2 regions of the Glutamicibacter sp. MOO4 genome follow, and region 1 is predicted to be linked to the other one. Evidence: riboswitches for the same ligand, from Rfam matches in the RefSeq annotation. Region 1 holds a riboswitch; the other holds the start of a gene.
The links. Region 1 has a riboswitch for thiamine pyrophosphate ahead of thiM (hydroxyethylthiazole kinase). Riboswitches for the same ligand answer to the same signal wherever they lie in the genome.

Region 1 (3,615 bases):
TGCTCTAGGACTTGTGGCCATTGTGTGGCCGCTGGCTCGCGTAGCAAGCTTGCTAGCTCAAGTAGGTTAGGGGTGATGACGCAGGCGCGGTCCAGCAGTGAATCGAGTGCCGACTCATCTTCTAGTAATCGGTCTCCGCTCGTGGCTACCATCACCGGGTCTAGAACTACCGGCGCATCTACGGTATCCAGCCAGCTACTGACCGCGCGGATTACTTCAGCATTGGCCAGCATGCCAATCTTGATGGCGTCAATCTGTATATCAGCGCTAATGGATTCCAACTGGGCTAAGACAAAGCCGGGATCAATGGCTTGTACTGCGCTGACCCCTTGGGTGTTCTGCGCGGTTAATGCCGTAATCACGCACATGCCATAACCACCGTTAGCGGCAATGGCTTTTAGATCCGCCTGAATGCCGGCGCCACCGGAAGGATCAGAGCCGGCAATTGAGAGAATATTATTCACTGTGCCACCGTCCACGCTGAAACTAGCTGCTCGCTGGCCGTTTGTGGATCCTCGGCATTACAGATGGCACGAACTACCGCTAGGCCCGACCCTCCGCCAGCGCGAATCGCAGCTGCGTCCTGAGCGGTAATGGCGCCGATGGCTACACACGGTAGTTCGGTCAAGGATGCTGCACGGATAAAACCGTCAAGACCCAACGGGGTTGGGTGATCCTTTTTGGTAGGAGTGGCACGCACTGCACCAACACCCAAGTAGTCGATGACCTCTGCTTCGAGATTTGCCTGTGCCAGTTGTTCATCGGTGGAAGCGCTCAAACCGATGATGCCTTCGCCGATAATCTCTCGTGCAAGTCGCACCGGAATGTCTTTTTGCCCGATATGGATACCGTTGACCGCAGCTCCGGCAGCGCGGGCAGCTAAGAAGACGTCAATCCGGTCATTGATCAATAGTTTGGCTTTGCCCTTGGTTAGTTGGGCTGCAGCGCAGGACAGTTCAAAGAATTCGCGGGCAGTCTCATCCTTGGCCCGCAGCTGAATCCATTCGATGCCGCCGGCCACTGCTCCTTGGATAACTTCCAGGGTGGTGCGTGGAGTGCAGCTGGCGGTGTTGGCTACTAGGTAGGCGCCGATATTATCCATGGTTCAGTTCCTCGTACTTCAAAGTCTGTAATTCTTCGGGTTCCGTGGCGGCCAGCGCATCAATGAATGCCACGGCAAAGCTTCCCGGGCCGGTGCTTGCGGCCAGTGCCTTTTCGGCGGCCAGGCCATAAAAACCGTGGGCGGCAATGGAGGCTTCAAAGGGGTCCTCGTGCACCGCGAGCATGCCAGCGTTAAAGGCACCTAGTGCGCATCCGCCACCGGTAATTCTGGTCAGTCCGATGCCGTTGGTGTGTACCAGTACGGTACGGGTAGCGTCGATGATCGCGTCGGCTTCGCCGGAGATAGCAACAACGCAGCCGTGTTCTTGTGCCAGTTCACGTCCTGCGTCGAGGGCCGCCTGCACGGTATCTGCTGCGTCAACACCTCGGCCGCTTGAATCCTTGCCCGCCAAGGCGAGGATTTCCGAAGCGTTTCCACGGATCAAGGTGGGGTGTTCTTGAACTATGCGCCGGGCGAAGTCGGTGCGTACCGACAGGGCGCCGACGGCCACAGGATCCAATACCCACGGGGTGCCTGCTGCGCTCGCCGAGAGTACCGATTCTTCCATGGCAACCATTTGCTCGGTGCTTGGAGTCCCTAGATTCACCAGCACTGCAGAAGCAAAAGCAGCAAACCCGCCAGCTTCGCCAGGCAGATTAGTCATAGCTGGTGAAGCGCCGGAAGCCAGTAGGACATTGGCGGTGAAATTGGTGACGACGGTATTCGTCAGGCAAAAAACTAAAGGGGAGTGTTGCCGGTATTTTTGGGCAACGGTAGGCAGAGTCATGCGACATCCCTCCGCTAGCGTGAACTAGATCAGGTTCGACGGGTTTCATCTCAGTCGGCTTCTCCGACACCCCGTGTCACTGATTTAGAGCGTACGCAGTAGCAATGCCTAGAACAAATTCTTAACGTTCACGTCGCGCCACTAACGCTTTAAGTGTCGCCGCATCGACATGTTGCGCTGCCGCTAGCTTCCAAAGGTGGTCTACCGCCGCCACCAGATCTTCATGCTCTTCGATGGGTGTAGCGCGTTCATTAACTATCGTTCCGGCCCTGCGTCTTGAAGAAATGAGCCCTTCGGCTTCCAGCTCCTTATAGGCACGAGCGACTGTTCCGGCCGCTACCCCAAGATCTGTGGCCAACGCCCTGACCGTGGGTAGCTTGCTACCCGCCACTAATTCGCCGAGGTTAATCAGCGACGCGATCTGCGAACGGATCTGCTCATAAGGAGCGGTAGCCGCCTCAAGATCTACCGTGATCTGGGTGCTCATGCGCGCACGCTCGTGGTCAGGCGCGCCTTCGGGCGATTGACCACTAGTAAGGCGGGGATGCAGAAGAGCCCAACGCCTATGGCTAGCACCGCTGGCTCATCGGAAGAGACCAAGCCCGGCAAGAGGAAAAACGCACTGCAGAGCACTCGTAAGGCTCGGAACTCCAAGATTTGCCGATACCAGATTTCCTGTTCGTCCGTGAGGTCCCAAGGGACTGCGCAACGTCGGATCCACCAGAAGTAACCGGCCGCGGCTACCAACATTCCCAGGATTATTGCCGAAGTGACCCATGGCGAGAGTAGCTGTTGTGCCCCTGAGCTCAGTGTTTGTGGGGTGTAAAGCAAGATGCTCCCGCTGACGATGAACAGCGCTGCAATCGTGTACACCCAAACCGGAAGATTTTGGCTCTTCGGTTCAGAAAGTGCCCCCAGCTTTGCTCGTGAATGTGCATAGAGCGCGAAGCCGGCAGAGATTACTAGGTACAGGACTACCGCCGCCGCTGACCATGGCAGCGCAAAGGAAGCGCCAACAGCACGGGCTCCGGCTTCACCGAATGGCTCTGGCGTTTGACCAACGAGTTCACTGGCCGCAAGCCAGATAATCAACGCGGCGATAATCAAGAACGTATTCGCAAAATAGGATACGGATAGCGTGTGGCTGCGCATCCGGGCGAAGGCGGTGCTACGCAGGCTATTGGCCTCCGGTGCGGCATGCTTTGGAGCCCAGACGAATAGCACGAAGCCCAAAGCCAAGACGGCAAACATGGACACGTTGTTCCACCCGGAACTCAGAACCGGATCGGCGTAGGTGATTGCGGCACCGATGATGTTGGTCATCAGCCAACCACAATTTCGTAGCAACCGGTTGAGCCAAATTGAGCGTAGTTCTTGGTTTTGGGTTGCGGAGATCCCGGCTAAGGGCCTGCGTTTGAGGATGATTGCACTGATCACGGCAGTGGCCAGTAAAACCGCGAAAATACACAGCGCAAACAGTGGAGCTACTTCAGCGCCTGAAATCCACCCGGATGTGCTGTCCCATGTTGGCGCAACTGCGTCTTCGAAGTCAGCCGCTGAGGATTCAGTACTTTTGCCTTCAGGGATGTGGCCGGCGACCCGGGATATCGGCCACAACATGCAACATGCAAAGATTGCCAGTGAGCCAACTAGGGCACCTAGCTTACGTGGAAAGGGTGTGGTCAACGTGCGTGGTTCCAAAGATGCGACGCGAACTGAGCGCAGT
Region 2 (3,615 bases), 900 kb from region 1:
CTACATCAACATCGAATCGAGATCCGACATGGAACGGGCCCGCGAAGCGGTGCGCGACATTGAACGTCGAGTGATCATGGCGATGGGTAGCCACGATGAATTTGAAGCAATCAAGCACGAATGCGGTCCAATTCTTGGTCGAGTAGGAGGCAAAAAATGATGACAATCGTGATGTGGATTTGCGGCATCATGCTGGGTCTAGCCACCGTTGCGTGCTTGATCCGCGTTGCCAAGGGCCCCTCGATTCTTGACCGAGTCTTAGCCTTGGACGTGATGCTGCTGATCATTTCCGTGGCGTTGTGCTTGGAAATGGTCTTCAACCGCCACACCGACTACCTGTTGTTTGTCGTTGTTGCGTGCACCTTGGGCTTCATTGGCTCGGTTACGGTGTCGCGGTACGTCTCGGATCAGAGGAACGCCTAATGGAATTGTTCCTCGATATTCTTGTCGCCGTCCTACTGATCACCGGCTGCCTCATGTCGCTGATTGCCGGTATCGGTCTGCTTTCATTCCCCGACATGCTCACTCGGATGCACGCCGCCACCAAACCGCAAGTACTTGGCTTTCTGCTGATCTTCACCGCGCTAGCAATTCACTTGCGTAGCTGGAGTGTGGTTCCAGTATTGTTCCTGGCTTGGGGGATGCAGCTACTGACCGCTCCCGTATCCGCACATATGATTGGGCGCGCTGGTTACCGAACCAAGCACGCTGCCAAACAATCTCTCTACGCCGATGAACTGAGGCAAGTAGTGGACACGGTATCTGACGCACCGGCCACCGCGTCTGTTGAAGTCTCCAGCGAAGAGTCGAAGGACTCAAAGTAAAACTGAGCAGTGAAAAACTGAGCAGTGTAAAACTGAACAAAACAAAAAGGAACGGCCCACCATTGGTGGGCCGTTCCTTGAGCATTAGCTACTTGCTGAACCGTGCGACAACCTTGTTGGTGCCACGGTCTGCCAAGACCTGGATGGTCGCTGCGACAATCGATGAGAAGATCGCGAATCCGAGCGCCTGACGGAATGAAGCCTCAGCAGCTTCTTCGCTACCCTTGCGGGGAGCCTTATTTCCGGTGACGCCCTTCCACAGCTGATCAACTAGCTTGCTGCCGAGCAAACCGGCGCCAATCGAAATTCCGGTGGTGGCAAGTTTCTGTACTGTGTTCATATTGCCCTCGCTTCAACGTCGTAACTTATCTTTCCTCTGCCCAGCATACCTGCGGTAAGGTGGGGGAGCAGTAATTTTTCCGACAGGGGAGCGTCAGACTTCAAAAAAGAAGTCGCCAAGACGCTGAGAGTGCGATAGATCGCAGACCCTCGAACCTGCTCCGGCTAGTACCGGCGAAGGAAGTCGAGCATCTCGGATGCGGACGGGTGTAGCACTATGCCATCAGTCCGTACATCTCCCCTCCTAAATATAGGAGGACCACCCATGAACCAAGTAGCAGCAAAACAGCGAACCAGCTGGCGCGTTGTCGACATCGTCGTAGCCTCAGTAATCGCCGTAGCCTCAGGAGTGATCTTCTGGGCTTGGAGCGCAGGCATGCCGCTGTTCTCGCTAGCTTTTGTTGCCTTCCCACCTGCCGCTGCACTGCTGACTGGCGTATGGCTCTTCCCAGCGGTACTCGGTGCCCTGATCATCCGCAAACCAGGTGCAGCAGTGTTCTGCGAATTACTGGCAGCCATTATCGAGGCATTGCTGGGATCTCACTACGGTCTGAGCGTCATCGTTTCCGGGCTGGTCCAGGGCCTTGGTGCTGAATTGGTCTTTGCCATCTTCCGCTACCGCAAGTGGAACCTGAGCGTTGCGCTCATTGCAGGTTTTTTCACCGGCATCTTCGCCGGTATTTCCGAAGCCTACATCCTGGCGTACTACGTGGAATACACCTCATCACTAAAGATCTTGCACGTGCTGATCACCGGCGTCTCTGGACTGATTATCGCTGGTCTGCTGTCTTGGCTGGCCACCCGTGGATTGGCTAAGACCGGTGCACTGAGCGCACTGGCTAGCCGCCGTGCTCACCTCGAGTCCGGGAAACTGGCCGCCAAATGAGTTCGCTGGCTAACCGTGGCGCTGACGCTCAAACTCGGCGGGGCGCCGAGATTTCTGCGCGTGGTTTTAGCTGGCAGCATGCCGAAAGAACAACTCCCGCCGTTTCCGATTTAGACCTTAATATTCAGGCCGGCCAGAAAGTACTTCTTGTTGGTCCTTCCGGTGCGGGAAAGTCGACCTTGCTACATGCTCTGGCGGGGTTGTTGGAAGTCGACGAGTCGCAGCAAATGCGTGGGGAGCTACTCATTGACGGGGCAGATGCCTTTGCTCGCCAACGCCCGGTTGGGCTGATGCAGCAAGACCCGGAGACCCAAGTGGTGCAGAGCCGGGTAGCTGATGATGTCGCCTTCGGTGCGGAGAATCTTGCTGTAGATCCCGAGGTGATCCGTGAGCGCATCCCAGAAGTATTGGACGCTGTAGGTCTAGGCATGCTCTCCTTTGACCACCGGACCCAAGAACTATCCGGAGGACAGAAACAGCGACTGGCTCTGGCCGGGATCTTGGCCATGCAGCCAGGATTGATGCTCCTTGATGAGCCGACCGCCAACGTGGACCCAGAGGGGATCGGTCCCTTGCGCGATGCCGTGCTTAATGCGGCACAGCTCAGCGGGGCCACCGTGCTGGTAGTTGAACACCGGTTGGAAGTCTGGGCCCAGCACATGGACCGCATCATCGTCCTTGAGCCAGGTGGCGGAGTAGCCCATGATCTGAGCCCGCAACAGCTCATGGAGGATCAGCAGCTTCGCGCTGAACTCGCTTCGGCCGGTCTGTGGGTTCCCGGCTACCTGCCACAAATCCAACAAGTGACACTCCAGCCGGGAGGAACCTTGCTGGAGGCCAAAGACTTGGTGTGCGCCCGAGCTGAGCAAGCACCGCGCACCCGCCCGGTTACCCTACAAGTCCGCGCAGGCACCGCAACGGTCATCCGTGGTGAAAACGGTGCAGGTAAATCCACCTTGGCACTCACCGTTGGTGGCTTGCTCGCTCCTGTCGCAGGACAGCTTGATGCAAGCGAGCAGCTAGCCAATGGTCTTGGCAGCTCACCGTTTAGCTGGAAAGCTGGTGCGCTGATTGGTCGGATCGGTTCAGTGTTCCAAGAACCTGAGCACCAATTTGTGGCGCAAACCGTCCGTGAAGAACTAGCTTTTGCTCCGTTAAGAGCCAAAGCCATTGGCGGGCGAGAACTGAAATACGAGCCGGAACAAGTTGAGCAGTTAGTGCAGTCACTGCTGGTGCGCTTGGGTCTGGAACATCTTGCTGACGCAAACCCATTCACGCTCTCCGGAGGAGAGAAACGTCGGCTATCCGTAGGCACCGTGTTAGCCGCTTCTCCAGACGTGTTGATCCTTGATGAACCAACCTTCGGACAGGATGCCAATACGTGGCGTGAATTAGCGCAGCTGCTGGTTGCTCAGTTGGAGCAGGACACCGCGATCATTGCGGTGACTCACGATGAACATTTGGCCAGCGTCTTGCAGGCTGAGCAGATTCATCTAGCTGCACTGCCAAGCGGCGACGTGGCCAAGCCTAAGGGACCGGTACTGGATGCTCCGGTGGGCGATAGCT

Region 2: linked by a shared signal. The riboswitch ahead of AC1Z3F_RS09935 (ECF transporter S component) and the one ahead of thiM (hydroxyethylthiazole kinase) in region 1 are both predicted to bind thiamine pyrophosphate.

The regions. Positions count from the first base shown of each region.
Region 1 covers NZ_CM167800.1:3,023,824-3,027,438, forward strand. Annotated here, with positions in the region: gene thiD (bifunctional hydroxymethylpyrimidine kinase/phosphomethylpyrimidine kinase) at 1-464, opposite strand, end outside; gene thiE (thiamine phosphate synthase) at 461-1,102, opposite strand; gene thiM (hydroxyethylthiazole kinase) at 1,095-1,889, opposite strand; TPP riboswitch at 1,879-1,973, opposite strand; gene AC1Z3F_RS14145 (GntR family transcriptional regulator) at 2,011-2,376, opposite strand; gene AC1Z3F_RS14150 (hypothetical protein) at 2,373-3,615, opposite strand, start outside.
Region 2 covers NZ_CM167800.1:2,127,527-2,131,141, reverse strand. Annotated here, with positions in the region: gene AC1Z3F_RS09955 (Na+/H+ antiporter subunit E) at 1-160, shown strand, start outside; gene AC1Z3F_RS09950 (MrpF/PhaF family protein) at 157-423, shown strand; gene mnhG (monovalent cation/H(+) antiporter subunit G) at 423-824, shown strand; gene AC1Z3F_RS09940 (DUF4235 domain-containing protein) at 913-1,164, opposite strand; TPP riboswitch at 1,239-1,363, shown strand; gene AC1Z3F_RS09935 (ECF transporter S component) at 1,429-2,049, shown strand; gene AC1Z3F_RS09930 (ATP-binding cassette domain-containing protein) at 2,046-3,615, shown strand, end outside.